Regions from separate parts of the Streptomyces sp. NPDC016459 genome, predicted to be linked through region 1. Evidence: riboswitches for the same ligand, from Rfam matches in the RefSeq annotation. Region 1 holds a riboswitch; each other region holds the start of a gene.

Region 1 (7,323 bases):
CCAAGGAGGACTTCGCCGCGATCCGCACCGGCCGTGCGCACCCGGCGATGTTCAACAAGATCGTGGCTGAGTACTACGGCGCCATCACCCCCATCAACCAGCTGGCGTCCTTCTCCGTCCCGGAGCCCCGGATGGCCGTGGTGACCCCGTTCGACAAGAGCGCGCTGCGCAACATCGAGCAGGCGATCCGGGACTCGGACCTCGGCGTCAACCCGAGCAACGACGGCAACATCATCCGGGTGGTCTTCCCGGAGCTGACCGAGGAGCGCCGCCGGGAGTACATCAAGGTCGCCAAGACCAAGGCCGAGGACTCGAAGATCTCGATCCGCTCGGTGCGCCGCAAGGCCAAGGAGACCATCGACAAGTTCGTCAAGGACGGTGAGGTCGGCGAGGACGAGGGCCGCCGCGCCGAGAAGGAGCTCGACGACACCACCGCGAAGTACGTCACGCAGGTGGACGAGCTGCTCAAGCACAAGGAAGCCGAGCTGCTCGAGGTCTGATGAACGACTCTTCCTGGGGGGCCCCGGCCGGTTCCGGCAGTAGGGGACCCGACCAGGGGCCCGTCCCGGCGGGTCCCGCATACGATCGGCATCTGGCGGCGCAGACTCGGCCCATGCCCATCGTGCCCGACGTTCCCGCCGGCGGATTCCAGGACGGTCACGGACGGGGGGCCGCTCACCCGAGCGGTCCCCTGTTCCGTGAGGAGACGCCGCACGAGCACCCGCAGGAGCCCATGCACAGCCCCGCCCCGCCTCCGCCGCCCGCACCCCGGAAGAAGAAGACCGCGGGGCGCGACCTGGGCGCGGCCATAGGGGTCGGGGTCGGTCTCGGCACCGTCGTCTTCGCGTCGCTGTTCATCTGGAAGCCGGCGTTCGTCGGGGTGATCGTGGTCGCCGTGGTGGTCGGTCTCTGGGAGCTGACCTCCCGCCTCCAGGAGCGCAAGGCGATCAAGGCTCCGCTGGTCCCGCTCGCGGTCGGCGGCGCGGCGATGGTCGTCGCCGGCTACGTCCGGGGTGCCGAGGGCGCCTGGGTGGCGATGGCGCTGACGGCGCTCGCCGTGCTGGTGTGGCGGATGACGGAGCCTCCCGGGGGTTATCTGAAGGACGTCACGGCGGGCGTGTTCGCCGCGTTCTACGTGCCGTTCCTCGCGACCTTCGTGGCGCTGCTGCTGACCGCCGAGGACGGTCCGCAGCGGGTGCTGACCTTCCTGCTCCTGACCGTGGTCAGCGACACCGGGGCGTACGCGATCGGCTGGCGCTTCGGCAAGCACAAGCTGGCCCCGCGGATCAGCCCCGGCAAGACCCGTGAGGGTCTGGTCGGCGGGGTGACGTTCGCGATGGCGGCGGGAGCTCTGTGCATGGAGTTCCTGATCGACGACGGCATCTGGTGGCAGGGCCTGATCATCGGTCTCGCGGTGGCGGCGAGCGCGACGCTCGGCGACCTCGGCGAGTCGATGATCAAGCGGGACCTGGGCATCAAGGACATGGGCACGCTGCTTCCGGGCCACGGCGGCATCATGGACCGCCTCGACTCCCTGCTGCCCACGGCACCAGTGGTGTGGCTGCTGCTCGCGCTGTTCGTCGGTACCGCCTGACCTGCGGTTCTTCACGTGAAGGGCTCGTTGTCCACAGGGGCGGCGGGCCCTTCTTCGTATCTCTGCGACACTGGTATCACCATGCCCAAGCCCGGAGAACTCACTTTCGTCGCCCCCCGCGGAGCCAAGAAGCCGCCGCGGCACCTGGCCGACCTCACGCCCGCCGAGCGGAAGGAGGCCGTCGCCGCGATCGGCGAGAAGCCCTTCCGTGCCAAGCAGCTGTCCACGCACTACTTCGCGCGGTACGCGCACGATCCCGCCGAGTGGACGGACATCCCGGCCGCCTCGCGGGAGAAGCTGGCCGGGGAGCTGCTTCCCGATCTGATGTCCGTGGTGCGGCACATCTCGTGCGACGACGACACCACCCGTAAGACCCTGTGGCGGCTGCACGACGGCACGCTCGTCGAGTCGGTGCTCATGCGCTACCCGGACCGGGTGACCATGTGCATCTCCTCGCAGGCCGGCTGCGGGATGAACTGCCCGTTCTGCGCGACCGGGCAGGCCGGGCTCGACCGGAACCTGTCGACCGCCGAGATCGTGCACCAGATCGTCGACGGCATGCGGTCCCTGCGCGACGGCGAGGTGCCCGGGGGACCGGCGCGGCTCTCCAACATCGTGTTCATGGGCATGGGAGAACCGCTCGCGAACTACAAGCGGGTCGTCGGCGCCATCCGGCGGCTCACCGATCCCGAGCCGGACGGTCTGGGCCTCTCCCAGCGCGGGATCACCGTCTCCACCGTGGGTCTGGTGCCGGCGATGCTGCGCTTCTCCGACGAGGGCTTCAAGTGCCGGCTCGCGGTGTCGCTGCACGCCCCGGACGACGAGCTGCGGGACACCCTGGTGCCGGTGAACACCCGCTGGAACGTGCGGGAGGTCCTCGACGCGGCCTGGGAGTACGCGGAGAAGTCCGGACGCCGGATCTCCATCGAGTACGCGCTCATCCGGGACATCAACGACCAGGCCTGGCGAGGTGACCTTCTCGGCCGACTCCTCAAGGGCCGACGGGTGCACGTCAACCTGATCCCGCTGAACCCGACGCCCGGTTCGAAGTGGACCGCGTCCCGTCCCGAGGACGAGAAGGCCTTCGTCGAGGCCATCGCCCGCCATGGCGTCCCGGTGACCGTCCGGGACACCCGGGGCCAGGAGATCGACGGTGCCTGTGGACAGCTGGCCGCCGCCGAACGCTGACCTTGTACTCTGAGCTCGAACACATCTCCATATTCCGACAGGGGAGCGCCACAGCGCTGAGAGTGCGGTCACCGTAGGACCGCAGACCCTCTGAACCTTGCCCAGGTCATTCTGGGTAGGAAGTTCGGTCGTTAACTCAAGCTGTTGCGCCCTGCCCGCGTCCGGTCCGCCGGTCGTGGGCAGGGCCGCGTCTCTTCCTGGTCATACCCAGGAGGAAATCTCAGTGAGCACCAAAATCTCCGTGAGCACCAAGAGGATGGCGGCCACCGCGCTCCTCGCGGCCCTGGGCGTCACCGCCCTCACCGCCTGCGGCACGGACGACGTCCGTGACGCCGCGGGCGCGTCCGGCGCGCCCGCTCCGAAGACCGTGACACTCGTCAGCCACGACTCCTTCAACGCCTCCAAGGAGGTGCTCGCGCAGTTCACGAAGCAGACCGGTTTCACCGTGAGGGTCCTCAAGAGCGGGGACGCGGGCGAGGCCGTCAACAAGGAGATCCTGACCAAGGGCTCCCCGCAGGGTGACGTCTTCTTCGGCGTCGACAACACCCTGCTGTCCCGCGCCCTCGACAACGGGATCTTCGTCCCGTACGAGGCGAAGGGCCTGGACCGCGTCCCGGCCGCGTACCGGCTCGACAAGGAGCACCGGGTCACGCCGATCGATTCCGGCGACATCTGCGTCAACTACGACAAGAAGTACTTCGCCGACAAGAAGCTGGCGCCGCCGCAGACCTTCGACGACCTGGTGAAGCCGGCGTACAAGGACCTGCTCGTCGTCGAGAACCCCGAGCGGTCCTCCCCGGGCCTCGGCTTCCTCCTCGGTACGGCCGCCAAGTACGGCGACGAAGGCTGGCAGGACTACTGGACGAAGCTCAAGGCCAACGGTGTGGAGACCGTCGACAGCTGGGAGCTCGCCTACAACCAGGAGTTCTCCGGTTCGGCCGGCGGCAAGCAGGCCGAGGGCGACCGGCCGCTCGTCGTGTCGTACGCCTCCAGCCCGCCGGTCGAGGTGCTGTACGGCGAGCCGCAGCCGAAGGTGGCGCCGACCGGCGTCTCCACCGGCACCTGCTTCCGGCAGACCGAGTTCGCCGGCCTCCTGAACGGGGCGAAGAACCCCGTCGGCGGCAAGGCGCTGATCGACTTCCTGATCTCGAAGGAGTTCCAGGAGGACATGCCGCTCCAGATGTTCGTGAACCCGGTGGCGAAGGACGCCGCCCTGCCGGAGCTCTTCACGAAGCACGGCGTGGTCATCGACAGGCCGCAGACCATGGCGCCCGAGAAGATCGCAGAGAAGCGTGACCCGTGGATCCAGCAGTGGTCGTCGCTCGTCCTGAAGTGACGCGCGACCTGCGGGGGAGCGCGGCGCGGCTGGGGCTCATGGCCCTGCCCGCCGCGTTCTTCGGGGTCTTCTTCGCCTGGCCGGTCGTCTCGATCGTCGAGCGGGGGCTGCGGCCCGACGGGGCGTGGCGGTTCGGGCGGATCGGCGAGACGCTGAGCCGGCCGGACATCCTCGACGTGCTCGGGTTCACGGCGTGGCAGGCGCTCGCCTCCACGGCGCTGACGCTGCTCGTCGCGCTGCCCGGCGCGTATGTCTTCGCCCGCTTCGACTTCCCCGGCAAGGGCGTGCTGCGGGCCGTGGTGACGGTGCCGTTCGTGCTGCCGACGGTCCTGGTCGGCACCGCGTTCCTCGCGCTCGTCGGCCGGAACGGTCTGACGGACGAGCTGTGGGGGCTGCGGCTCGACACGAGTGTGTGGGCGATCCTCCTTGCCCATGTCTTCTTCAACTACGCGGTCGTCGTACGGACCGTCGGCGGGCTATGGTCCCAGCTGGACCCGCGCCAGGAGGAGGCCGCCCGGGTCCTCGGCGCCTCGCGTCTGACGGCCTGGCGGACGGTGACGCTGCCCGCCCTCGTGCCGGCGGTGGCGGCGGCCGCCCTGATGGTCTTCCTCTTCACCTTCACCTCCTTCGGCGTCGTGCAGATCCTCGGCGGGGACGCCTACTCCACCCTGGAGGCGGAGATCTACCGCCAGACCGCCCGGCTGCTCGACCTGCCGACGGCCGCCGTCCTGACCCTCGTCCAGTTCGTGGCGGTCGGCGCGATCCTGGCCGTGCACGCCCGGACGGTACGGAGGCGGGAGACGGCGCTGCGGCTCGTACCGCCGGAGCGGACCGCGCGCCGGCCGCGCGGCGCCGGGCAGTGGGCGCTGCTCGGAGGCGTCCTCGTCTCGGTGGCGCTGCTGATCCTGCTCCCGCTCGGGGTGCTCGTGGAGCGGTCCTTCGCCGGGTCCGGCGGCTACGGCCTCGGCTACTACCGGGCGCTCGGCTCGCTCGACGAGTCCGGCACCTTCCTCGTACCGCCCCTGGAGGCGATCGGGAACTCGCTGCGGTACGCGGTGGCCGCCACCGGAATCGCGGTGCTGATCGGCGGGCTCGCGGCGGCGGCGCTCACCCGGCGGGCAGGCCGGCTGGTACGCGGCTTCGACGCGCTCCTGATGCTGCCGCTCGGGGTGTCCGCCGTGACCGTCGGCTTCGGTTTCCTCATCACCCTGGACGAACCGCCGTTCGACCTGCGGGCCAGCTGGATCCTCGTGCCCCTCGCGCAGGCCCTGGTCGGTGTCCCCTTCGTCGTACGGACGATGCTGCCGGTGCTGCGCGCGGTCGACGAGCGGCTGCGGGAGGCGGCGGCCGTGCTCGGCGCCTCGCCGTGGCGGGCCTGGCGGGAGGTGGACCTGCCGCTGGTGCGGCGGGCGCTGCTCATCGCCGCCGGGTTCGCCTTCGCGGTCTCGCTCGGCGAGTTCGGTGCGACGGTCTTCATCGCCCGGCCCGAGAGCCCGACGCTCCCGGTGGCGGTGGCCCGGCTCCTCGGGCGGCCCGGCGAGCTCAACTACGGCCAGGCGATGGCCCTCTCGACGATCCTGATGGTGGTGTGCGCGGTGTCCCTGCTGCTGCTCGAACGGCTCCGGACCGACCGGACCTCCGGGGAGTTCTGATGCTGAGACTCGATCGCGCGACCGTACGGTTCGGGGAGCGGGCCGCGCTGGACGCCGTGGACCTGGAGGTCGCCGAGCACGAGATCGTGTGCGTCCTCGGGCCCAGCGGCAGCGGCAAGTCCACGCTGCTGCGGGTCGTCGCCGGACTCCAGGACCTCGACGGCGGCCGGGTGCTGCTCGGTGGCGCCGACCAGAGCGGGGTGCCGGTGCACCGGCGCGGGGTGGGCCTGATGTTCCAGGACCATCAGCTGTTCCCGCAGCGGGACGTGGGTGGCAATGTCGCCTTCGGGCTGCGGATGCGGGGGGCGGGCCGCGCCGAACAGACCGAACGGGTGGCGGAGCTGCTCGACCTCGTCGGCCTGCCGGGCGCCGAGCGGCGGTCGGTCGCCGCGCTCTCCGGCGGCGAGCAGCAGCGGGTGGCGCTGGCCCGCGCGCTGGCGCCCCGGCCCCGGCTGCTGATGCTGGACGAACCGCTCGGCCAGCTCGACCGGGGGCTGCGGGAGCGGCTGGTGGTGGAGCTGCGGCAGTTGTTCGGGCGGCTCGGCACGACGGTCCTCGCGGTGACCCACGACCAGGGGGAGGCCTTCGCGCTCGCGGACCGGGTGGTCGTCATGCGGGACGGGCGCATCGCCCAGTCGGGTGCGCCGGTCGAGGTGTGGTCGCGGCCCGCCTCGGAGTTCGTGGCCCGCTTCCTGGGTTTCGACAACGTGGTGGCGGCGCGGGTGAGCGGGCCGGTCGCGGACACCGCGTGGGGGAGGATCCCGGTGCCGGAGGGCGCGCCGCAGGGCGAGCGGCGGCTCCTGGTCAGGCCGGGCGGGGTGCGGCTCGCGGCCGAGGGCCTGCGCTGCCGAGTCGAGTCCCGGACGTTCCGGGGCGACCGGGTCGCCGTACGGCTCGGTCCGGTGGACGGGCCGCCGCTGGAGGCGGAGTTCCCCCTGCGGGAGGCGCCGGAGGAGGGTGCCGAGGTGGGGGTGGCCTTCCGGGCGGAGGAGGTCGTGGTGCTCGGTGACTGACCGGAGTGCCGCCCGTAGGGCCTGATCCGTACGGACGAGAACGGCGACGGGGCCGCCCGTGGGGGCGGCCCCGTCGGGGTCTCAGCCGGTGAGGGCGGCCCCGTCGGGGGTCTCAGCCGGTGAGGGCCGCCCGTGGGGGTGGCCCTGTTGTGAGTCTCGGCCGGTGGGTGCCGCCTGTGGGGGCCCCGTCGTGGGTCTCGGCCGGCGGGTGCTGCCCGTGCGGGTGGCCTTCGTCGTGGGTTTCGGCCGGTGAGGGCCGCCCGCGTGGGTGGCCCCGGCGGGGTTCTCAGCCGGTGAGCGGTAGCGCCGCCAGTTCCGCCACGAGCCAGGTCAGCGGCAGGAAGACGGCCAGCAGGACGCCGGCGCGCATCATGGCCGCCGTGCGCAGGGCGGTCGGCGGGGCCCCGATGCGGAGGAGGGCCTCGGTGGTGTGGGTGCGGCTCTGCCGCGACTCCAGGGCCGCGGTCAGCAGGGTGGCCGTGGTGCAGGCCAGGATCAGGGCCGCGCCCAGGCCGGTGAGGGGGCCGAAGGCGCCGGAGC
Region 2 (7,323 bases), on a different contig from region 1:
GGAGTGGTAGCACAAGCTACTGATCGGTATGGAGGCGACGGAGGGTATTAGCCCGGCCGGGGGAACGCACCGGTCGAAACAGGGCAGGGGCCCAGGGGCTGCCCTTAGAGTGGGATCTCTCCGCCGCTTTGGGGACTACAGGTGTAGATCTCCCTACTGACCAGCGGTTTCCCAGGCCCGGCGGGCGCGCGGGGGCGGCCCCCGCGGGCGGGTGCGATGCATCCGTCGTCACGCCTGGGGGTGACCTTTGGCCACGGCTACGCATACGGCTGCGCCTACCCTGATCGGCTCGGTTCAGCGCGCGCTGAGACTTCTGGAGGCCGTGGCCTCCCATGAGGGCGGCGCGCCGGCCAAGCAGCTCGCCCGTGAGACGGGCCTCCCGCTGCCCACCACGTACCACCTGCTCCGCACCCTGACGCACGAGGGCTATCTGCGCCGTGAGAAGGGTGTGTTCGTGCTGGGGGAGGCCGCCGTCCGGCTGGCCGGCGGCGAAGCCGTGCAGAATCGTCGCATCAAGATCGAAGACTCCCTTGCCCGCTGGCGGGACGAGATCGGTGTGCCGGTGTACTTCGCCCTCTATCGAGAGGGGGAGATCGAGCTCGTCGCCGTCGCCGACACTCCGGCCGCCCCCGCCGTGGAGGAATGGGCCGATTTCCGGCAGACCGCCCACGCCCATGCGATCGGTCAGTGTCTGCTGAGCCAACTCGATGTGAAATCTCGTCAAGACCACCTCGACCGGCATCCGGTGGAAGCCATCACCCCGTTCACTGTGCGTAACCGCCGCATGCTTGTGGAACGTTTGGATGGTTTGGGGCGAATGGAGCCCCTGGTGGAGCGTCAGGAATATGCACTCGGCACGGTCTGTGCCGCGATCCCCATCACCGCGGGCTCCGCGGCGGCCGCAATGGCCATTTCCCTCCCTCTTCACCAGGAAGAACAGTTGCTCCCCGCAGTCGAACGACTACGCACGGAGATCGGACGGCTCTTCAACTCCCTCGCTTTCTCTATCAGTATCTGAAAAATCACTCCTTGTGATCTGCTAGCGCGTACAGCACGATTGCGTCAAGAGGGCACGGGGGATCATTCCTGGCCGTTTCGGTCACAGCTTTCAGCAGCTGTGTTTACACAACTGCTCCATCTACTGCGGGGTACACGATGCGAGAGTCCGTTCAGGCGGAAGTCCTGATGAGCTTCCTCGTCTCCGAGGAGCTCTCCTTCAGGATCCCGGTCGAACTGCGATATGAGACCCGGGATCCCTACGCGGTGCGGATGACCTTCCACCTTCCCGGGGACGCTCCTGTGACCTGGGCGTTCGGCCGGGAACTGCTGCTCGACGGCATCGCCCGGCCGAGCGGGGACGGCGATGTGCACATCGCCCCGACGGAGCCCGAAGGCCTCTCGGACGTCTCCATCCGGCTTCAGGTCGGCGGCGACCGTGCCCTGTTCCGGGCCAGCGCGCCGCCGCTCGTCGCCTTCCTCGACCGTACGGACAAGCTCGTCCCGCTCGGTCAGGAACGGAGCCTCGGCGACTTCGAGGACAACCTGGAGGCCGCTCTCGGCCGGATCCTGGCCGAGGAGAGCGCGGGACCCGCCGCCTGAACCGGCGCCCACCCCCTCGTCCGTCTGCCACCACGCGGCTCGTACGTCGCCCACCACCTCGGGCTCGTACGTCACCCACCATGACGTGGCTCCTACGCCTCACTTGGCGCGGCGGCGCCGTCCGCCCCGTGCCGTCGCGGGCCGGGTCCCCCCGGAAGCCGGTCGGTCGGCGGAGACCACCAGGGCCGCGAGCGCCGTGGTGACCGGCACGGAGGCGACCAGGCCGATCGACCCCACCAGGGTCCGCACGATCTCCTCGGCGACCAGCTCGCTGTTGGCCACCGTCCCCATGCTGCTCTGCGCGATCGAGAAGAGCAGCAGCAGCGGGAGGGCGGCGCCGGCGTAGGCGAGCACAAGCGTGTTCACGACCGAGGCGATGTGGTCGCGTCCGATCCGGATGGCGGCCCGGTACAGGGCGCGCGGCCCCATGCCCGGGTCGGCCTGGTGCAGTTCCCAGACGGCCGAGGTCTGGGTGACCGTCACGTCGTCGAGCACACCGAGCGAACCGATGATGATTCCGGCCAGGAGCAGGCCGGACATGTCGATGCCCGGGTACAGGCCGTGGATCAGACCGGTGTTGTCGTCGGTGTTGCCGCTGAGCGAGGCCCAGCCGATGAAGAGCGAGCCGAGCAGACCGATCAGAAGCAGCGAGATCAGCGTCCCGAGCACCGCGACCGAGGTGCGGGCCGAGAGGCCGTGGCACATGTAGAGGGCGATCAACATGATTGCGCTCGACCCGACCACCGCCACCACCAGCGGATTCGATCCCTCCAGGATCGCCGGCAGGATGAAGAACGTCAGCACCAGGAAGCTCGCGACGAGCGCGATGAGCGCCATTACGCCGCGCATCCGGCCGACGAGCACGACGACGAGGGCGAAGATCCCGGCCAGTACCGCCAACGGCACCTTGCGGTTCACGTCGGTCACCGAATACTGCAGGTCACGCGGGGCGTCGGGAGCGTACGCCACCACCACCCCCTGGCCCCGGTCCAGTTGGCGGGGCGCGTCCGGCTGCACGATCTCGGTGAACCTGCGTCCCTTCTCCGGGCCGCTGACCAGTTCGACGGTCGCCTTCTCGCACTGGCCCTGCTGGGACTCGACGGCCTCGCGCCCCTCCGGGGTGGAGGTGTCACCGGTCGGCGGGACCTGCGCGGCGTTCACGTCCTTGCAGTCGACCTGCTCGACGGCGACGACCCTGCCCTGCTCGGTCTGCCGGTCGAAGCCGACCCCGGTGCGGTCGTGCGCCGGGGCGCCGCCCGGCCACAGCACCGCGAGGCCGACCACGACGGCGGTGGCGAAGGGGATCAGGACGGCGGCGATGACCTTGCGCAGGTGCCGGGACACCGGGGCGGCGGGGCCGTGGCTGTGGCTGTGGCCGTGCCCCTGGCCGTGCCCGTGGGAGGGGCCGGGACCGGGGTCGTGGCCGTGCGGCTCGGGAGTCTGCTCGGGGGAAGTCACCGACCGATCATCGCAAGAACGGCGGGGGCCCACTGTTCAGCACGCCAGGGATGACGCTAGCGTGGTGGCACCTTTGCACACGCGGGAGCTCGGAGCACCGGGCTGAGAGGGCGCTGATCACCGTACGCGCGTACGGGAAGAGGCTGCGCCGACCGCCGAACCTGTTACCGGGTAATGCCGGCGTAGGGAGATCGGTCTCATGACCATTCAGGACGCACGCACGCCTGCCTCCGACCAGGACGGCACCTCTGTCGACGGCGAGCGCACGCCGGGCTGGCACAAGGGGTACGTCCAGGGCTCGCGCCCCGACCTCAGGGTGCCGGTCCGTCAGGTACACCTCACCAACGGCAAGGACGTCACGCTGTACGACACCTCCGGCCCGTACACCGACCCCACCGTCGACACCGACGTACGACGGGGCCTCCCGCCGCTGCGCGAGAACTGGATCATCGGCCGCGGCGACACCGAGGAGTACGCGGGCCGCCCGGCCCGCCCCGAGGACGACGGCATCAAGCACACCTCACCGCGCGGCGGCGGGCTCAAGAACCTCGACGCCGTCTTCCCCGGCCGCCCGCGCCTGCCGCGCCGGGGCCGTGACGGCCGGGCGGTGACGCAGCTCGCGTACGCCCGCCGGGGCGAGATCAGCCCGGAGATGGAATACGTGGCGATCCGGGAGAACGTCTCCCCCGAGGTCGTACGGGACGAGATCGCCGCGGGTCGCGCGGTGCTCCCGGCGAACGTCAACCACCCCGAGATCGAGCCGATGATCATCGGCAAGCGGTTCCTGGTGAAGGTCAACGCCAACATCGGCAACTCCGCCGTCACCTCCTCCATCGAGGAGGAGGTGGAGAAGATGACCTGGGCGACCAAGTGGGGCGCCGACACGGTCATGGACCTGTCCACCGGCCGCAACATCCACACCACCCGCGAATGGGTCCTGCGCAACTCCCCCGTCCCCATCGGCACCGTGCCGCTCTACCAGGCCCTGGAGAAGGTCGACGGCCGGGCCGAGGAGCTGACCTGGGAGATCTACAAGGACACGGTCATCGAGCAGGCCGAGCAGGGCGTGGACTACATGACCGTGCACGCCGGCGTACTCCTGCCGTACGTGCCGCTCACCGCGCGCCGCAAGACCGGCATCGTCTCGCGCGGCGGCTCGATCATGGCCGCCTGGTGTCTCGCGCACCACAAGGAGAACTTCCTCTACACGAACTTCGAGGAGCTCTGCGAGATCCTGGCGGCGTACGACGTCACGTACTCACTCGGCGACGGGCTGCGCCCCGGTTCGATCGCGGACGCCAACGACGAGGCGCAGTTCGCGGAGCTGCGTACGCTCGGCGAGCTGAACACGATCGCCAAGCGCCACAACGTGCAGACGATGATCGAGGGCCCCGGGCACGTCCCGATGCACAAGATCAAGGAGAACATCGACCTCCAGCAGGAGATCTGCGAGGAGGCGCCGTTCTACACGCTCGGCCCGCTGACGACGGATGTGGCGCCCGCGTACGACCACATCACCTCCGGCATCGGCGCGGCGATGATCGCCTGGTGGGGGACGGCGATGCTCTGCTACGTCACGCCCAAGGAGCACCTGGGCCTGCCGAACAGGGACGACGTGAAGACGGGTGTCATCACGTACAAGATCGCGGCTCACGCGGCGGACCTCGCGAAGGGGCACCCGGGCGCGCAGGAGTGGGACGACGCGCTCTCGGACGCGCGGTTCGAGTTCCGCTGGGAGGACCAGTTCAACTTGGCGCTCGACCCGGACACCGCGCGGGAGTTCCACGACGAGACGCTGCCGGCGGAGCCCGCGAAGACCGCGCACTTCTGCTCGATGTGCGGTCCGAAGTTCTGTTCCATGAAGATCTCGCATGACATCCGTCGTGAGCACGGCGGTACGCAGCAGGAGATCGAGGCCGGCATGGCGGAGAAGTCCAAGGAGTTCGCCGCGAGTGGTAATCGCGTCTACCTGCCGCTGGCGGACTGACGCCTTCCGGGTCCTGTCCTGACCCTTCCGGCGCATGATCCGGCCCGCGACCCCGGGGGAGTCGCGGGCCGGTGGCGTGCCGGGGAGGGGTGGCCTACTGGTTGACGGGCGGGCCGGGGGACGGGCCTGTGGGCGGGGCGGTGGCGGCGAGGACGTCGCGGAGGAAGGGGAGGATGCCGCGCTCGAGAAGGGCGCGGCGCCAGGCCTCCCGGGCGCGGGACAGCTCGTCGTCCGGCGCGGCGCCCGTGCTGACCTCGGCCGGACTGTTGCGCAGGGCCGTGACGAGGAGCCCGGCGGCCGCGCAGAGCAGTCCGGCCGCGGCCACGGCGCCGAAGACCAGGCCGGCGGTCAGCAGCGTCGCCCCGAACACCAGCGAGGGGGCGAGGGCCCGCAGGACCGCGCCGACCAGCAGGAGTATGACGGCGGCCGCCCCGGCGAGGACGGGCACCAGGACGGTGAAGATCGCGACGACGCCCGCGCCGGGGCCGGGACGGTCGGAAGGGACCGGTGGCCGGGCCCCGAGCGCGGCGCGGTTCTGCTCGCGGACCTTCACGAAGTGGTCGTACTCGCTCGCCGCCGCGCTGGTGACCAGCGACGTCGCGTTCAGCGTCAGGGCGCGCAGTTGCGCGAGCGTGAGCCTGGTCCCGGCCCCGGCGAGGTCCGGGCGTGCGTGGGCGGTGCTGAGTGCGTCGTCGAGGATCCGCTCGTACTCGGCGCGGTCCTCGGTCAGCAGGTGCGGAGCCACGTTCATGTGCGTCCCCCGATGCTCCGTCGGCCCGGATCAGCCGTGGAACACGGTGGGTCGGGCGGAAACGGAGGAGAGCCTGCTACGGATGCACCTGATGGTAGGACGGGGGTGCCACACGCTGACAGGGTGTTTCCGGAATTCGCCTTTCGCGGATGCGCAGGGTGATGCCTCAGCGGTCCAGGGGGAGCTGGACGACCAGGAGCTTTCCGGCCATGGTCACTCCGCCGTCCATGGCGATCGCCAGACCGCCCGCGTACACGTGCGGACCGTCGACGACCGGGCCGGCGCTGCCCTCGCCGTCCTCCGTGCCGACCTGGCCGAGGAGGTACGGGATCGGGCTGTGGCCGTGGACGATCCGGCGACCGCCGTAGGTGGAGAGCAGTTCCTGGACGGCCTGCGGGCCGCCTTCGTCGCGGAAGGCGAAGCGCTTGGTGAACTTGCGGAAGACGTCCCAGACCTCGTCGGCGTCGTTGCGGTTGAGGATCTCGTGGACCGTGTCGTTGACGTCCTCGATGGTCTCGCCGTATTCGAGGTACGCGGTGGTGTCGGAGTGCAGCAGGAGGTGGTCGTCCTCGCGCACGACGGCGTCGAGCCGGGACATCCACTGGAGGTGGACGTCCTGGAGCCGGTCCATGTCGTGCTTCTGGCCGCCGTTGAGCAGCCAGGCGGCCTGGAAGGTCGCGGTGCCGGCGCCGGAGTTCACTGGCGTGTCGCCGAAGCGCTTGGCGCCGATGAGCAGCAGCTCGTGGTTGCCCATGAGGGCCTTGCAGTAGCCGCCGGCGGCGGCGGCCTCGGCGGAGAGCCGCATGACGAGGTCGATGACGCCGATGCCGTCGGGGCCGCGGTCGGTGAAGTCGCCGAGGAACCAGAGCCGGGCGTTGCCCGCGGCCCAGCCGCCGTTCTCGTCGATGAGGCCCTGGGCGTGCAGGGCGGCGACGAGCTCGTCGAGATAGCCGTGGACGTCACCGACGACGAAGAGCGGGCCGGGTCCCTCGCCGCCCGCGGGGGCGGGCTCGCCGGCGGGGGCGGACTCGGGGGGGACCGGGACCTGGACGGTGTCGCCGCGGTTGATGACCGGGAGGTCGCGCTCGGTCGGCGTGTAGCCCTCGGGCATCGCCTCGTCGGGGAAGGCGTTGCCGGGGTGGCCGGTGGCGACGGAGACGATGGAGGAACCGGCCGCGGTGGCGTACGCGGGGGCGGCACGGCGTCCCAGATGGAGGGTCGGCTCGGCGGGCATGGGCGCGGTGGGCGCGGGTGCGGGCGGTGCCTGCGGAGGCGCGGGCGCGGCGGCGGGTGCGGGTGCCGGCGCGGTCGGCGGTGAGGCGGGATCGGGCCCTGGCGGCGCGGGCTGCGGCGCGGGGGCCGTCCCCGCTGCGGTGGCCGGGCGCGTGGCCTCGGCCGGCGCGGGCGCGTGGGGGCTCCCGGACGGCGGGGGCGGTGCGGGCGCGGCGGGGCTCCCGGCCGGCGCGGGTGCCGGCTGGGCGTCCGTCGCTGTCGGTTCGGTGGCATGGCCCTGTACGGGCACCCGGGC
Region 3 (7,323 bases), on a different contig from region 1:
GTCGGTGTCGCCGGCGCCGCGGCGGCCGACCCCGCGAGGAGCCGGCCACCGCGACACCCGCTGGTGGTGTCTTCGGGCGTACGTGTGTCAGAGGGCGAGCGCCTGGGCGCGGCGCTTCACCTCCGTGCCGCGGTTCTCGCCGAGGGCCTGCGCGGGCGTGCCCGGCAGGCTCTCGTCCGGAGTGAAGAGCCACTCCAGCATCTCCTCGTCGGTGAAGCCGTCGTCCCGCAGCACGGTCAGGAGCCCGACGAGGCCCTTGACGATCTTGTCGCCCTGGATGAAGGCGGCGGGGATCTGCAGGGCGTTGTTCTCTCCACGGCGCACGGCGATCAGCTGACCTTCCTTGATCAGCTGCCGCACGCGCGTCACCTCGATGTCGAGCATCTCCGCGATGTCGGGCACGTAGAGCCAGGCGGGGACGAGCGCATCGATCTTTACGTCAATCTCGGTCACAGGACAAGCCTGCCATCCCGGGCTGACAGCCGGTAGTCGGGCCCTACGCGACTGCCGCCTTCAGGGGTACGGAGGGGTCCGCCGCGCGCGTGGGGTCCACGGCCGTCGCCGTCTCGATGAGCTTGCGGCCCTGGGCCAGGTCGCGGGGGCGGCCGACGGCGAGGAGGGCCACCGGCACGTCGGCCCGCAGCCAGAGCACGGACCAGGCCTCGTCGGCGGGATCGCCGCGCCAGAGCAGTCGGTCCGCGTCCGCGTGGTGGCCGGCGTACTGGACGAAGCGGCCGAACTGCTCGGACCAGAAGTACGGGACGGGGTCGTACGGCGTGTCCGCGGCCCCGGTGATCGCGGCGGCGACCGTGCGGGGGCCCTGTAGGGCGTTGTCCCAGTGGTGGACGAGGAGGCGTTCGCCGTAGCGGGCGGAGGGGAAGGAGGCGCAGTCGCCGACGGCGTACACGTCGGGCAGGGAGGTGCGCAGCCGCTCGTCAGCGGTGACGGCGCCGCCGGGGTCGAGGACGATGCCGGAGCCGGTGAGCCAGCCGGTGGCGGGGCGGGCCCCGATGCCGACCACGACGGCGTCGGCGGGGAGCTCGCGGCCGTCGGCGAGGAGGACGCGGCCGGGCTCGACGGTGTCCACGCGCGCATGGGTGAGGAGTTCGGCGCCGTGGGCCCCGTACCACTCGGCCATGGGGGTGGTGACCTCGGCGGGCAGTGCGCCGGCGAGGGGGCGGTCGGCGGCCTCGACCACGGTGACGGCGCAGCCCGCCTCGCGCGCGGCGGTGGCGAACTCGGCGCCGATCCATCCGGCGCCGACGACCACCACGGTGTGGCGCCGCTCCAGGACGGGTCCGAGGCGTACGGCGTCGTCGAGGGTCCGCAGCAGATGGACGCCGGGGACGCCCTCGGCGCCGGGCAGGGTGACCGGCTGGGCGCCGGTGGCGACGACCAGGATGTCGTAGCGGACGGGTCCGGCCTCGGTGTCGATCTCGTGGTCGGCGGCGCGCAGTCCTGTGACGTCCAGGCCGAGGCGGAGCTCGATGCCGAGGACCTCGAAGTCGACGTCGAAGGCGGAGTCCTCGGCCTTGCCGAGGAGGATGGCCTTGGAGAGCGGGGGCCGGTCGTAGGGCTGGTGGGGTTCGGCCCCGATGAGGGTCAGGGGGCCGGTGAAGCCCTGTTCACGCAGGGCGACGGCGGTCTGTACGCCCGCCATCCCGGCGCCGACGATCACGACATGCTGCTGGGCCTGCTTCTGCTCGCTCACCCGACCACCTTACGCATCTGACGAGCCATCAGGAATGCGGAGGCCAGGAGGGGTCTGTGGCCGCCTCGGGGACGGAGGCTAGTCTGGCGGGCGTAAAGCACTCGCGGGAGCCCGGACGCACCGGGCTGAGAGGGAGGCTGGGACGGCCTCCGACCGTACGAACCTGATCCGGGTCATGCCGGCGAAGGGAGGGGCTGGACGCCCATGCGTTCTTCCGATGTCTCCGACATCTCCGATGTCCTCGTGATCGGGGGCGGCATCGTCGGCCTGGTCACGGCCTGGCGGTCCGCCCGGCGCGGACTGCGCACCACCGTCGTCGACCCGGACCCCGGCGGCGGCGCCGCACGGGTCGCGGCCGGGATGCTCGCCGCCGTCACCGAACTCCACTACGGCGAGGAGACCCTGCTCGGGCTCAACCTCGCCTCCGCCGCGCGCTACCCCGCCTTCGTCGCCGAGCTCGAGGAGTCCACGGGGCACGACGTCGGCTACCGCGCCTGCGGCACCCTCGCCGTCGCCCTCGACGCCGACGACCGGGCCCACCTGCGCGAACTGCACGCCCTGCAGACCCGCTGCGGGCTCGCCTCCGAGTGGCTCAGCGGCCGCGAGTGCCGCCGCCTCGAACCCATGCTCGCCCCGGGGGTGCGCGGCGGGCTGCGGGTCGACGGCGACCACCAGGTCGACCCGCGCCGACTGGCCGCCGCGCTCCTCGTCGCCTGCGAGCGGGCCGGGGTGGTCTTCCACCGCGCCCTCGCGCAGAGCCTGACGGTGGTGCGGGACCGCGCGCGCGGCGCCGTGCTCGCCGGAGGCCGGGAACTGACGGCCGACCAGGTCGTCCTGGCCGCCGGAAGCCTGAGCGGGCGGCTCGCGGGCGTGCCGGCCGAGGCGCTGCCGCCCGTCCGCCCCGTGAAGGGCCAGGTGCTGCGACTGCGGGTGCCGGCCGCGTACGCCCCCTTCCTCTCCCGGACCGTCCGGGCCGTCGTGCGGGGCAGCCACGTCTACCTGGTGCCCCGCGAGAACGGCGAGCTCGTCGTCGGCGCCACCAGCGAGGAACTCGGCTGGGACACCACGGTGACGGCGGGCGGGGTGTACGAGCTGCTGCGCGACGCCCACGAGCTGGTCCCCGGGATCACCGAGCTGCCGCTCACCGAGACCGTGGCGGGCCTGCGCCCCGCGTCCCCCGACAACGCGCCGCTGCTCGGCCCCACCGCGCTTCCCGGTCTGCACCTGGCCACCGGGCACTACCGCAACGGGGTCCTGCTCACCCCCGTCACCGGCGACGTCATGGCCGAGGTCCTCACCACCGGCGTCCTCCCCGACGAGGCGCGCCCCTTCACCCCCCGCCGTTTCGCCCCCGCCCCTCCCGTACGTCAGGAGCAGCCCGCATGAACGTGTCCGTGAACGGAGAACCGCGCGAGCTCTCCGGCCCCCTCACCCTCGACGCCCTCGTCGCCACCCTGACCACGGCCCGCTCCGGGGTCGCCGCCGCCCTCAACGAGACGGTCGTGCCGCGCGGGCAGTGGCCGTCGACGCTCCTCGGCGAAGGCGACCGGGTCGAGGTCCTCACCGCGGTACAGGGAGGCTGAACGCGATGTCCGACGACACCTTCGTCCTCGGCGGTACGGAGTTCTCCTCGCGCCTGATCATGGGCACCGGCGGGGCGCCCAGCCTCGACGTCCTGGAGCGCTCGCTGACCGCCAGCGGTACGGAACTGACGACGGTCGCCATGCGGCGCCTGGACCCCACCGTGCAGGGCTCGGTCCTCTCCGTACTGGAACGGCTCGGCATCCGCGTCCTGCCCAACACGGCGGGCTGCTTCACGGCCGGCGAGGCGGTCCTGACCGCACGGCTCGCGCGGGAGGCGCTCGGCACCGACTGGATCAAGCTGGAGGTCGTCGCCGACGAGCGGACCCTGCTGCCGGACGGGGAGGAGCTCCTCGCCGCGGCCGAGACCCTCGTGGACGACGGCTTCACCGTCCTCCCCTACACCAACGACGACCCGGTCCTCGCACGGAAGCTGGAGGACGTGGGCTGCGCGGCGATCATGCCGCTCGGCTCCCCCATCGGCTCCGGGCTCGGCATCCGCAACCCGCACAACTTCCAGCTGATCACGGAGCGGGCGGGGGTGCCGGTGATCCTCGACGCGGGCGCGGGCACGGCGTCCGACGCGACGCTCGCGATGGAGCTGGGGTGCGCGGCCGTGATGCTGGCGTCGGCGGTGACCCGGGCGCAGGAGCCGGTCCTGATGGCGGCGGCGATGCGGCACGCGGTCGAGGCGGGGCGGCTGGCGTGGCGGGCGGGCCGCATCCCCCGCCGCCACTTCGCGGAGGCGTCCTCCCCGTCCGCCGGCCGCCCCCGCCTGGACCCGGAACGCCCGGCCTTCTGACCCCCCGCCCCACGGCTCGTAGACTCGTCGCCGTGGACACGACCCTTCAGGACCCCCTCGTCGGGCGGCTGCTCGACGGCCGCTACCGCGTCGACGCGCGCATCGCCGTCGGCGGGATGGCCACGGTCTACCGGGCCGTGGACACCCGCCTCGACCGCGTCCTCGCGCTCAAGGTGATGCATCCCGCCCTCGCGACCGACGCCGCCTTCGTCGAGCGCTTCATCCGTGAGGCGAAGTCCGTCGCCCGCCTCGCCCACCCCAACGTGGTCGGGGTCTTCGACCAGGGCGCCGAGGGTGCGTACGTCTACCTGGCGATGGAGTACGTCGACGGCTGCACCCTCCGAGACGTCCTGCGCGAGCGCGGCGCCCTGGCACCCCGCGCCGCCCTGGACATCCTGGAGCCGATGCTCGCCGCGCTGGGCGCCGCGCACCGGGCCGGCTTCGTGCACCGGGACATGAAGCCGGAGAACGTCCTGATAGGGGACGACGGCCGGGTCAAGGTCGCCGACTTCGGTCTCGTACGGACCGTGGGCTCGGCGACCGCCACCACCGGCTCGGTCCTCGGCACCGTCTCGTACCTCGCGCCGGAGCAGATCGAGCACGGCACCGCCGACACCCGCGCCGACGTGTACGCCTGCGGTGTCGTCCTGTACGAGATGCTGACCGGTGGCAAGCCCCATGGCGGCGACACCCCCGCCCAGGTGCTCTACCAGCACCTCCACACCGACGTGCCCGCCCCCTCGGCCACCGTCCCCGGCCTCGCCCTGGAGCTCGACGAGCTGGTCGCGGCGGCCACCGCCCGCCACCCCGATGTCCGCCCGCACGACGCCGTCGCCCTGCTCGCCCTCCTCCGGGAGGCCCGCGCCGCGCTCGGCGAGGAGCAGCTGGACGCCGTACCCCCGCAGGCCCGGCCGGGGGCCCGGGACACGGCTGAGGACCGGACCAGTGTGATCACCCGGCCCGTACCGGCCGCCGGGGCGGAGGACCCCCAGCCGGTGCTGCACACGAACCGGTTGCCCGCGCCGGAGCCCCCCGCTCCCTCGCCGCCGACCCGCCGCCGGCCCCCGCGCGGCCCCCTTCTGATCGTCCTCGGTGTCCTGCTCGTCCTCGGGCTCGGCGCCGGCGTCTGGTACATCAATTCCGGCCAGTTCACCCGGGTCCCCGCCGTCCTCGGCCAGACCGAGACGGTCGCGACGGAGCGGATCACCGACGCCGGTCTTGAGGTCGGCACGACGAAGCGCGCGTTCAGCGACGTGTACGAGCGCGGCACCGTCATGGCCGTCGACCCGGCTCCGGGCGAGCGCCTCCGGGGCAACGGCACCGTCACCCTGACCCTGTCCCGGGGCCCGGAGATCGTGAAGGTGCCCAACCTCAGGAACAAGCCGCTCGCCGAGGCCAGGCGCATGCTGGAGAAGGAGGGTCTGGCACCCGGGGTGACCTCCACCGCGTTCAGCGACTCCGTCGCCCGGGGCTCCGTGATCAGCTCCGACCCCGAGCCCGGCACCGAGCGTGCGCCGGACTCGGCCGTCGCCCTGGTGGTCAGCAAGGGCGCACCGATCGACGTACCCGATGTCACCGGCGAGACCGTCGGCGACGCCACGGCCCTCCTCCAGGAGGCCGGGCTCACCGTGCGGGTCGCCCCGGAGCGGGTCCACTCCCCCGAGGACGCCGGAGCCGTCGCCGCGCAGTCCCTCGCCGAGGGCAGCAGGGCCGCCGAGGGCGACGCCGTCACCCTCACCGTCTCGAAGGGCCCCAAGCTCGTCGAGGTCCCGGACGTCACCGGCGAGACCGCCGACGACGCCCGCGCGGCCCTGGAGGACGCGGGCTTCCAGGTGGAGGTCGAGAAGTCCTTCCCCTACCTCGGCGACACGGTCGCGGACCAGTCCGTGGAGGGCGGCGCGACCGCGCCCGAGGGCTCCACCGTCAGCATCACGATCAAGGGACTGTAGAGACTCATGCGCAACCCCGTCGGCGGGCACGTCCCGGTGGCCGGTGGCCTCGCCACGACCGGCCTCGGCTACGCCCGTGAACTCGGCGCCGAGGCCGTGCAGGTCTTCGTCGCCAACCCGCGCGGCTGGGCCACCCCGGCCGGCAACCCCGCCCAGGACGAACGGTTCCGCGCCGAGTGCGCCGCCGAGTCGGTCTCGGCCTGGGTCCACGCCCCGTATCTGATCAACTTCGGCTCCCACACCGAGGCCACCGTCGACAAGTCGGTGGAGTCGCTGCGGCACTCGCTGCGGCGCGGTCGGGCGATCGGCGCGAAGGGGGTGGTGGTGCACACCGGCTCGGCGACCGGGGGCCGCCCGCGCGCGGAGGCGCTCGCCCAGGTACGGGAGCGGATGCTGCCGCTCCTCGACGAGCTGACGCACGACGAAGATCCGGATCTGCTCCTGGAGTCGACGGCGGGCCAGGGTTTCTCGCTCTGCTCGCGCGCGGAGGACTTCGGACCGTACTTCGACGCGCTCGACCGTCATCCGAAGCTGGGGATCTGCCTGGACACCTGCCACATCTTCGCCGCCGGCCATGATCTGACCGGTCCGCACGGCGCGGCCCAGACCCTCGACGAGCTGGTGGAGACCGTGGGCGAGGGGCGGCTGAAACTGATCCACGCCAATGACTCCCAGGACGTGGTCGGCGCCCGCAAGGACCGGCACGCGAACATCGGCGTGGGGCACATCGGTGAGGACGGCTTCCGGAACCTCCTCAGGCACCCGGCGTCGGACGGGGTGCCGCTGATCATCGAGACGCCGGGCGGCAAGGAGGGGCATCTCGCGGACGTGGAGCTGCTGAAGAAGCTCAGAGGCGTCGTTTCGGGCTGAGAGCACGCGGGAAAACGCGTTGAGGAATACCCCGTGGGGGTATACGGTTCCTGTAACGGCAGGAACCGCTACCCGGCGCTGGGAGCACCCGATGCAGCACGACGCGCACACCCACCACGACCACACCGCTCACTCCGGCCACTCAGGTCACTCCGGCAAGGTCTCCTGGTCCATGGCCGCCAAGGCGACGCTGCACTGCCTCACCGGCTGCGCCATCGGCGAGGTGCTCGGCATGGTCATCGGCACCGCGCTCGGCTGGGGCAACGTGCAGACGATGATCCTCGCCATCGTCCTGGCCTTCTTCTTCGGCTACGCGCTCACCCTGCGCGGCGTCCTGACCGCCGGCGTCGACTTCGGGACCGCGCTCAAGGTCGCCCTCGCCGCCGACACCCTCTCCATCACGGTCATGG

The links. Region 1 has a riboswitch for thiamine pyrophosphate ahead of ABZ567_RS27300 (thiamine ABC transporter substrate-binding protein). Riboswitches for the same ligand answer to the same signal wherever they lie in the genome.
Region 2: it holds a riboswitch for thiamine pyrophosphate, as region 1 does, so the genes downstream of both, thiC (phosphomethylpyrimidine synthase ThiC) here and ABZ567_RS27300 (thiamine ABC transporter substrate-binding protein) in region 1, are expected to answer to the same signal.
Region 3: it holds a riboswitch for thiamine pyrophosphate, as region 1 does, so the genes downstream of both, thiO (glycine oxidase ThiO) here and ABZ567_RS27300 (thiamine ABC transporter substrate-binding protein) in region 1, are expected to answer to the same signal.

The regions. Positions count from the first base shown of each region.
Region 1 is NZ_JBEYCR010000015.1:52,742-60,064, reverse strand. It holds gene frr (ribosome recycling factor) at 1-500, shown strand, start outside; gene ABZ567_RS27310 (phosphatidate cytidylyltransferase) at 500-1,594, shown strand; gene rlmN (23S rRNA (adenine(2503)-C(2))-methyltransferase RlmN) at 1,676-2,782, shown strand; TPP riboswitch at 2,812-2,922, shown strand; gene ABZ567_RS27300 (thiamine ABC transporter substrate-binding protein) at 3,039-4,118, shown strand; gene ABZ567_RS27295 (iron ABC transporter permease) at 4,157-5,770, shown strand; gene ABZ567_RS27290 (ABC transporter ATP-binding protein) at 5,770-6,783, shown strand; gene ABZ567_RS27285 (hypothetical protein) at 7,070-7,323, opposite strand, start outside.
Region 2 is NZ_JBEYCR010000004.1:202,942-210,264, reverse strand. It holds gene ABZ567_RS13370 (DUF5326 family protein) at 1-10, shown strand, start outside; gene ABZ567_RS13365 (helix-turn-helix domain-containing protein) at 248-1,018, shown strand; gene ABZ567_RS13360 (SsgA family sporulation/cell division regulator) at 1,156-1,599, shown strand; gene ABZ567_RS13355 (YibE/F family protein) at 1,699-3,057, opposite strand; TPP riboswitch at 3,129-3,263, shown strand; gene thiC (phosphomethylpyrimidine synthase ThiC) at 3,257-5,044, shown strand; gene ABZ567_RS13345 (hypothetical protein) at 5,139-5,795, opposite strand; gene ABZ567_RS13340 (metallophosphoesterase) at 5,962-7,323, opposite strand, start outside.
Region 3 is NZ_JBEYCR010000001.1:327,276-334,598, forward strand. It holds gene ABZ567_RS01450 (Rv2175c family DNA-binding protein) at 88-453, opposite strand; gene ABZ567_RS01455 (FAD-dependent oxidoreductase) at 497-1,711, opposite strand; TPP riboswitch at 1,805-1,918, shown strand; gene thiO (glycine oxidase ThiO) at 1,916-3,097, shown strand; gene thiS (sulfur carrier protein ThiS) at 3,094-3,294, shown strand; gene ABZ567_RS01470 (thiazole synthase) at 3,300-4,094, shown strand; gene pknB (Stk1 family PASTA domain-containing Ser/Thr kinase) at 4,127-6,043, shown strand; gene ABZ567_RS01480 (deoxyribonuclease IV) at 6,050-6,913, shown strand; gene ABZ567_RS01485 (DUF4396 domain-containing protein) at 7,005-7,323, shown strand, end outside.